DNA from 2 places in the Kitasatospora viridis genome. Region 1 is predicted to be linked to the other one. Evidence: predicted binding sites of a transcription regulator. Region 1 holds the regulator's gene; the other holds the start of a gene.

Region 1 (4,196 bases):
CGGGGGCCGGTGCGGGCGGTCAGCCCACCTCCGGCCCCCGGCACGGGCGCTCAGCGGCCGTTGAAGGCGTCCTTCAGGCGGGAGAACAGCCCCTGCTGGCCCGGCGCGAACTGGCCGGACGGCCGCTCCTCGCCGCGCAGCACCGCGAGCCGGCGCAGCAGGTCCTCCTGCTCGGCGTCGAGCTTGGTGGGCGTCTGCACCTCGACGTGCACTATCAGGTCGCCCCGGCCGCCCCCGCGCAGGTGGGTGACCCCGCGGCCGTGCAGCGGGATGGACTGGCCGGACTGGGTGCCGGGCCGGATGTCCAGCTCCTCCGGGCCGTCCAGGGTCTGCAGCGGCACCTGGGTGCCGAGCGCGGCGGCCGTCATCGGGATGGTGACCGTGCAGTGCAGGTCGTCGCCGCGGCGCTGGAAGGTCGGGTGGCTGGTCTCGGCGATCTCCACGTAGAGGTCGCCGGCCGGGCCGCCGCCGGGGCCGACCTCGCCCTCGCCGGCCAGCTGGATCCGGGTGCCGTTGTCCACGCCCGCCGGGATCTTGACGGTCAGGGTGCGGCGGGCCCGGACCCGGCCGTCGCCCGCGCACTCGGGGCACGGGGTCGGCACCACGGTGCCGAAGCCCTGGCACTGCGGGCAGGGGCGGGAGGTCATGACCTGGCCCAGGAAGGAGCGGGTCACCTGGGAGACCTCGCCCTTGCCGCGGCACATGTCACAGGTCTGCGCGGTGGTGCCGGGGGCCGCGCCCTCGCCGCTGCAGGTGGTGCAGGTGACGGCGGTGTCGACCTGGAGTTCCTTCGTGGTGCCGAAGGTCGCCTCCTCCAGGGTGATCTCCAGCCGGATCATCGCGTCCTGCCCACGACGGGTGCGCGAGCGCGGCCCGCGCTGGCCGGCGGCGGCGCCGAAGAAGGCGTCCATGATGTCGGAGAAGCCGAAGCCCGCCGCACCCGCGCCGAAGCCGCCCGCGCCGCCCCCGCCGTTCGGCGAGAGCGGGTCGCCGCCGAGGTCGTAGACCTGGCGCTTCTGCGGGTCGGAGAGCACCTCGTAGGCGGCGTTGATCTCCTTGAACCGCTCCTGCGTCTTCGGGTCCGGGTTGACGTCCGGGTGCAGTTCACGGGCCAGGCGCCGGAACGCCTTCTTGATCTCGTCCTGCCCCGCGTCCCGTCGGACGCCGAGTACCGCGTAGTAGTCCGTGGCCACCAATGACTCCGCTTGTTCCGCCTCTAGAAATGCTGCTTCTGGGTTGTGCTACGACTGGGTCTTGCTAGGACTCGTCTTACTAGGACTCCGCTTACTTAGGACTCCGCGAGGATCTGCCCCACGTAGCGGGCGACCGCCCGGACCGCCCCCATGGTTCCGGGGTAGTCCATCCGGGTCGGCCCGATCACTCCGAGTTTGGCCACGCTTTCATCGCCCGAACCGTAACCGACCGAGACGACCGAAGTGGAATTCAGTCCCTCGTAGTCGTTCTCGCGCCCGATCCGGACCGTCATGCCGCCGTCGTTGGTCTCACCGAGCAGCCGGAGCAGCACCACCTGCTCCTCCAGCGCCTCCAGCACCGGCTGGATGGTGAGCGGGAAGTCGTGGCCGAAGCGGGTCAGGTTGGCCGTGCCGGCCAGCATGATCCGCTCCTCGTTCTGCTCGACCAGCGACTCGAAGAGGGTGGACAGCACCGTGGAGACGATCGGCCGGTCGGCCGGCTCGAAGGAGGCCGGCAGGTCCTCCACCAGGGCCGGCACGTCCGGGAACCGGCGGCCGCCGGCCCGGGCGTTCAGCCGGGCCCGCAGGTCGCCCAGGGTGGTCTCGCGGACCGGCGCCGGGCAGTCGACCATGCGCTGCTCGACCCGGCCGGTGTCGGTGATCAGCACCAGCATCACCTTGGTCGGGGCCAGCATCACCAGCTCGACGTGCCGGACCGTCGAACGGGTCAGCGAGGGGTACTGGACCACCGCGACCTGGCGGGTCAGCTGGGCCAGCAGCCGCACGGTGCGGGCCACCACGTCGTCCAGGTCGACCGCGCCGTCCAGGAAGTGCCGGATCGCCCGGCGCTCGGGGGCGCTCATCGGCTTGACCTCGGCCAGCCGGTCCACGAACAGGCGGTACCCCTTGTCGGTGGGGATCCGGCCGGCGCTGGTGTGCGGCTGCTGGATGTAGCCGTCCTCCTCCAGCGTCGCCATGTCGTTGCGCACCGTGGCCGGGGAGACGCCCAGGTTGTGCCGCTCGACCAGCGCCTTGGAACCGACCGGCTCCTCGGTGCCGACGTAGTCCTGCACGATGGCGCGCAGCACGGCGAGCTTGCGGTCGTCCAGCGCCAGCGCCAGCGCGCCGGGCTCGGCGGCCCGGGCGGCGGCGCCGCGCACGGCCCGGCCGGCCGACGGGCGGGCGGCCCGGCGGCCCGGCGCCGGGGCACCCGGGTCCGCGGCGGCCGACTGGCCGCCGGGCGCCGGTTCGCGGCCGGTCGGACGCGGGTCGGATTCGGGTTCGTCGAACATGGCACGCACCTCCCTCTTCGCGCGTTGTCCAGGTGCCAGGTCCTGCACTGTCCGTGGTTCGGCTGGCACTCTGCACGCAGGAGTGCCAAAACCGTACCTGCCAGTGTAAGGCCCGGGTCCGACGGCAGGAACGCCCTGTCGCGGGATGCCGCGCGGATCACGTGATGTCGACCCACCCGAGGTGGGTGCTCCCGGGCGGACGAAGTGGCAGCATCGGTATCAGTCACCACGGATGGACTTCAAGGAGCAGACATGTCGGCCGGACCCCACACCCGTTTTGCTCCCGATCGTGGACTGACCGGACGGATGGTCACCACGATGTTCCTGATCGGGCTCCTGTACGTCGGCTTCACCGGCGTCCTGATCGTCCTGCTCAAGGGCGCCTGGCCGCTGATCGTGCTGATCTCCGGCGGGCTCTTCATCGCCCAGTTCTGGTTCAGCGACAAGATCACCCAGCGCGCGATGGGCGCGCACGAGGTCACCCCCGAGCAGTACCCGCAGCTGCACGGCACCATTGACCGGCTCTGCGCGCTCGCGGACATGCCCAAGCCCCGGGTCGCGGTGGCCGACAACGACATGCCGAACGCCTTCGCCACCGGCCGCAACCCGCAGAACGCGGTGGTCTGCGTCACCACCGGACTGCTGCGCCGGCTGGAGCCGGAGGAGCTGGAGGGCGTGCTGGCCCACGAGCTCTCGCACGTGGCGCACCGCGACGTCGCGGTGATGACCATCGCCGGCTTCCTCGGCGTGCTGGCCGGCGCGATCACCCGGATCGCGCTCTACACCGGCATGTGGGGCGGCGGGAACCGGAACAACAACAACAACGACAACGCGGCCATCGCGATCGTGCTGGTCTCGGTGGTCAGCATGGTGGTCTACGCGATCAGCTTCCTGCTCACCCGGCTGCTCTCCCGCTACCGCGAGCTGGCCGCCGACCGCGCCGCCGCCCAGCTCACCGGCCGGCCCAGCGCGCTGGCCTCCGCGCTGACCAAGGTCACCGGGCAGATCGGCGCCATCCCCACCAAGGACCTGCGCCAGGCGCAGCCGTACAACGCCTTCTTCTTCGCCCCGGCGCTGAGCGCCCGGGAGGTCGGCACCCAGCTGATGTCCACCCACCCGACGCTCGAACAGCGGCTGAAGCAGCTGGAGAAGATCTCCACCGAGCTGGGCCACTGAGCCCCGCCGCACCCGGCTCCCCCTCACCCGCACGAACGGAAGGCAACGATCCGTGGGATTCCTGGACGCCCTGCTGGGCCGCAGCAAGCCGGTCAAGCCGGACCTCGACCAGCTCTTCGGCATCCCCTCCGCCGCGCTGACCCTGGAGGCCGCCGCCGGCTTCACCCCGACCGGGGTCGGGTCGGTCTGCTTCGCCGCGGTGGAGGGCGGCGCGTTCCACGAGGTGGAGCGCCAGGTGCGGGCCCTGCTCGACGCCGACACCGGCGACGGCGGCGTGCCGGTGGAGGCCAGCCGGGACGGCTACGGGTACTCCTGGCTGCTCGCCCGCCACCTGCCCGAGGAGCTGCCGGACCTGGTCAACGACCTGCACGCGGTCAACAGCGAGCTGGAGGCCAACGGCTTCGGGCCGCAGCTGCTCTGCTCGCTGGTCGGCTTCCGCAACGCGGACGGCCAGTCGCTCGCCCTGGTCTACCTCTACAAGCGCGGCACCTTCTACCCGTTCGCCCCGATGCCCGGCGGCGGCGAGCGGCGCAAC
Region 2 (4,196 bases), 1.8 Mb from region 1:
CGATGACGGCCTCGGTGGTGAGGAAGAGCGCCGCGATGGAGGCGGCGTTCTGCAGCGCGGAGCGGGTGACCTTGGCCGGGTCGATGATGCCCTCGGCGACCAGGTCCACGTACTCGTTGGTCGCGGCGTTCAGGCCGTGGCCGGCGGGCAGGTTGCGGACCTTCTCGACCACGACGCCACCCTCAAGGCCGGCGTTGGTGGCGATCTGCTTGATCGGGGCCTCCAGCGCGACCTTCACGATGTTGGCACCGGTGGCCTCGTCGCCTTCGAGCTCCAGCTTGTCGAACGCGACACCGGCCTGCAGCAGCGCCACGCCGCCACCGGCGACGATGCCCTCCTCGACGGCCGCCTTGGCGTTGCGCACGGCGTCCTCGATGCGGTGCTTGCGCTCCTTGAGCTCGACCTCGGTGGCCGCGCCGGCCTTGATGACGGCCACGCCGCCGGCCAGCTTGGCGAGGCGCTCCTGGAGCTTCTCGCGGTCGTAGTCCGAGTCGCTGTTCTCGATCTCGGCGCGGATCTGGTTGACCCGGCCGGCGACCTGGTCGCTGTCGCCGCCACCGTCGACGATGGTGGTCTCGTCCTTGGTGATGACCACCTTGCGGGCGGTGCCCAGCAGGTCGAGACCGGCGTTCTCCAGCTTGAGGCCGACCTCCTCGGAGATCACGGTGCCACCGGTCAGGATGGCGATGTCGCCCAGCATGGCCTTGCGGCGGTCGCCGAAGCCCGGGGCCTTGACGGCGACGGACTTGAAGGTGCCGCGGATCTTGTTGACCACCAGGGTCGACAGGGCCTCGCCCTCGACGTCCTCGGCGATGATCAGCAGCGGCTTGCCGGACTGCATGACCTTCTCCAGCAGCGGCAGCAGGTCCTTGACCGAGCCGATCTTGGAGTTGGCGATCAGGATGTACGGGTCGTCGAAGGACGCCTCCATACGCTCCAGGTCGGTGGCGAAGTAGGCCGAGATGTAGCCCTTGTCGAAGCGCATGCCCTCGGTGAGCTCAAGCTCCAGACCGAAGGTGTTGCTCTCCTCGACGGTGATGACGCCTTCCTTGCCGACCTTGTCCATCGCCTCGGCGATGAGCTCGCCGATCTGGGTGTCGGCGGCGGAGATCGAGGCGGTGGCCGCGATCTGCTCCTTGGTCTCGACGTTGCGGGCCTGGGCCAGCAGCTGGTCGGAGACGGCGGCGACGGCCTTCTCGATGCCGCGCTTGAGGGCCATCGGGTTGGCGCCGGCGGCGACGTTGCGCAGACCCTCGCGAACCAGGGCCTGGGCGAGCACGGTGGCGGTGGTGGTGCCGTCACCCGCGACGTCGTCGGTCTTCTTGGCGACCTCCTTGACGAGCTCGGCGCCGATCTTCTCGTACGGGTCTTCGAGCTCGATCTCCTTGGCGATCGAGACACCGTCGTTGGTGATCGTGGGGGCGCCCCACTTCTTCTCAAGGACGACGTTGCGGCCCTTGGGGCCCAGCGTCACCTTGACGGCGTCGGCAAGCTGGTTCATGCCGCGCTCAAGGCCGCGGCGAGCTTCCTCGTCAAACGAGATGATCTTGGCCATCGGAAGTGGTCCTCCAGGACACGGTCGACTGCTCGGACCAGGGGGCGCCCGCGACGGACGGCCGTGGGGTGCGGGGGGCCTTTCCCCAGCCACGCCCCGAGGCCTCACCGACCCGGTCCGTTTGTCACTCTCAAGCTCTGAGTGCTAACGCCAATGATTAGCACTCTGGGGTGGCGAGTGCAAGCTCCTTGAGGACGGCGGCACGATGCCGGCCACCCCCGGCGGCGCCCCGGGACGACGGAAGCGGCCGAGCCCGCCCCCGGCCCCTGACGGGGTGTCGGGTGCGGGCTCGGCCGCTTGGTCCACCAGCTCGGTGAGAGCCGATACTCCGAGGTTCGGAAAGGATCAGACCGCCGCGCGGACCATGTCCGCCTGCGGGCCCTTCTGCCCCTGGGAGATCTCGAACTCGACCCGCTGGCCCTCCTCGAGGGTGCGGTAGCCGTCCATCTGGATCGCGCTGTAGTGGACGAACACGTCCGCACCACCGTCGACCGCGATGAAGCCGTAGCCCTTCTCCGCGTTGAACCACTTGACGGTGCCCTGAGCCATTCCGAACTCCCCTAGTGCTGTACTGGCCCTTCACGCGCCCGCTGGTCGCGGACCCGGGTCTGGCGGACCATGCCGAAGGTGTCCCCCCGGGGCGTGATCCTGCCGCAGCAACCCGCCCCCGGTTGCCAGTTGGCGTCCCGAGGACAGGCGGATGCGTCGACCGCGGCTGAATGTATCCGGATCGGAGCCCTCTGCAACAGGGTCACTGAACGCCAATTCAGCCACCCGGCCGACGGACAGGAGGGGAGGAATACGACAGAGTTCGGCAATTCGCCTCGGACATAGCGGGCGGAAGCCGCGAATTGTCCAAATAATTCTGACGCGTCGCCGACATGAATCCGCGTGCGCGTGGGCAGCTATGTCTCAACGGTCGGGACGCCGGGGCACAGCCTATGCCCCAGCCTCCGGGCTGCTCGCACCGCCCCGGGCACGACGGCGGGGCGCCCCCGGCCGCAGTGGCCGGGCGACGCCCCTGGGGTGTGCCGACGGACCGTCAGCAGCCGCCCGCCACGGCCGGGATGATGGAGACGGTGGCGCCGTCCTTGACCTCGGTGGCCAGGCCCTGGTCGAAGCGCACGTCGTCGTCGTTGACGTACACGTTGACGAACCGGCGCAGCGCACCGGCGTCGTCCAGCACCCGGGCGCCGATGCCGGCGTGGTTGCGGTCGAGGTCGGCGATCACCTCGGCCAGGGTGGCGCCCTCGGCGGTCACCTCGGACCGGCCGTCGGTGTAGGGGCGCAGGATGGTGGGGATGCGGACGGTGGCGCTCATCGGTGGCTCTCCTGGTTCGGGGGGATCTGGGGGGTGGGGGAGGCGGCTCAGACCAGCCCGGCGGCCCGGAAGGACTCCAGGGTCGGCCGGATGGTCGCGGTCAGGCCGGTCCCGGCCACCGCGTCCAGCGTCTTCAGGCCGTCGCCGGTGTTGATCGCCACGGTCTCCTTGGCCGGGTCCAGCTGACCGCTCTCGACCAACTTCTTGAGCACGCCGATGGTCACGCCGCCCGCGGTCTCGGCGAAGACCCCCTCGGTGCGGGCCAGCAGCTTGATCGCCTCGACCACCTCGGCGTCGGTGACGTCCTCCACCGCGCCGCCGGTGCGCCGGGCGATGTCCAGCACGTAGGGGCCGTCGGCCGGGTTGCCGATCGCCAGCGACTTGGCGATGGTGTCCGGCTTGACCGGGCGGATCACGTCCCGGCCGTCCTTGAAGGCGGCGGCCACCGGGGAGCAGCCGGTCGCCTGGGCGCCGAAGACCTTGTACGGGCGGTCCTCGACCAGGCCGAGCTTGATCAGCTCCTGCAGGCCCTTGTCGATCTTGGTGAGCTGGGAGCCGGAGGCGATCGGGATGACGATCTGCTCGGGCAGCCGCCAGCCGAGCTGCTCGCAGATCTCGTAGGCCAGGGTCTTGGAGCCCTCGCCGTAGTACGGCCGCAGGTTGACGTTGACGAAGCCCCAGCCCTCGCCGGCCGGGTCGCCGATCAGCTCCGAACAGAACCGGTTGACGTCGTCGTAGTTGCCCTCGATGCCGACCAGGTCGCCGCCGTACACGCCGGCCACCACGATCTTGGCGTGCTCCAGGTCGTGCGGGATGAAGACGCAGGAGCGCAGGCCCGCGCGGGCCGCCGCGGCGCCCACCGCGCCGGCCAGGTTGCCGGTGGAGGAGCAGGACAGGGTGGTGAAGTCGAAGGCCCGGGCCGCCTCGATCGCGCAGGCCACCACCCGGTCCTTGAAGGAGTGGGTCGGGTTGCCGGAGTCGTCCTTGATGTGCAGCTGGGCGGTGAAGCCGAGCTCGGCGCCCAGCCGGTCGGCCTTGACCAGCGGGGTCCAGCCGGGGTTCAGGTTGGGCTTGCCGGCCACGTCGGCCGGCACCGGCAGCAGCGGGGCGTAGCGCCAGATCGAGGCCGGCCCGGCCTCGATCCGCTTGCGCAGCTCCTCGGTGTCGTAGCCGCTGTAGTCGTAGGCGATCTCCAGCGGCCCGAAGCACTCCAGGCAGGCGAAGCTGGGGCCGAGCGGGAACCGGGTGCCGCACTCGCGACAGGACAGCGCGGTGGCGGGGCCGAGGTCAACATCGGACGTCGCGGCGACAGGGGTAGCG

What was found. The regulator HrcA, encoded in region 1, represses chaperone genes, less so after heat shock. The targets are predictions, from matches to a motif close to TTNGCACTCNGNNNNNCNGAGTGCNAA.
Region 2: a site for HrcA is predicted at 1,713-1,739, ahead of groL (chaperonin GroEL). Genes of this name have one in related genera too.

What each region holds. Positions count from the first base shown of each region.
Region 1 covers NZ_VIWT01000001.1:4,393,594-4,397,789, reverse strand. Annotated here, with positions in the region: gene dnaJ (molecular chaperone DnaJ) at 51-1,193, opposite strand; gene hrcA (heat-inducible transcriptional repressor HrcA) at 1,289-2,485, opposite strand; gene htpX (zinc metalloprotease HtpX) at 2,738-3,661, shown strand; gene pspAB (PspA-associated protein PspAB) at 3,714-4,196, shown strand, end outside.
Region 2 covers NZ_VIWT01000001.1:2,548,750-2,552,945, forward strand. Annotated here, with positions in the region: gene groL (chaperonin GroEL) at 1-1,555, opposite strand, end outside; gene FHX73_RS11230 (cold-shock protein) at 1,901-2,104, opposite strand; gene FHX73_RS11235 (MoaD/ThiS family protein) at 2,598-2,876, opposite strand; gene thrC (threonine synthase) at 2,924-4,196, opposite strand, start outside.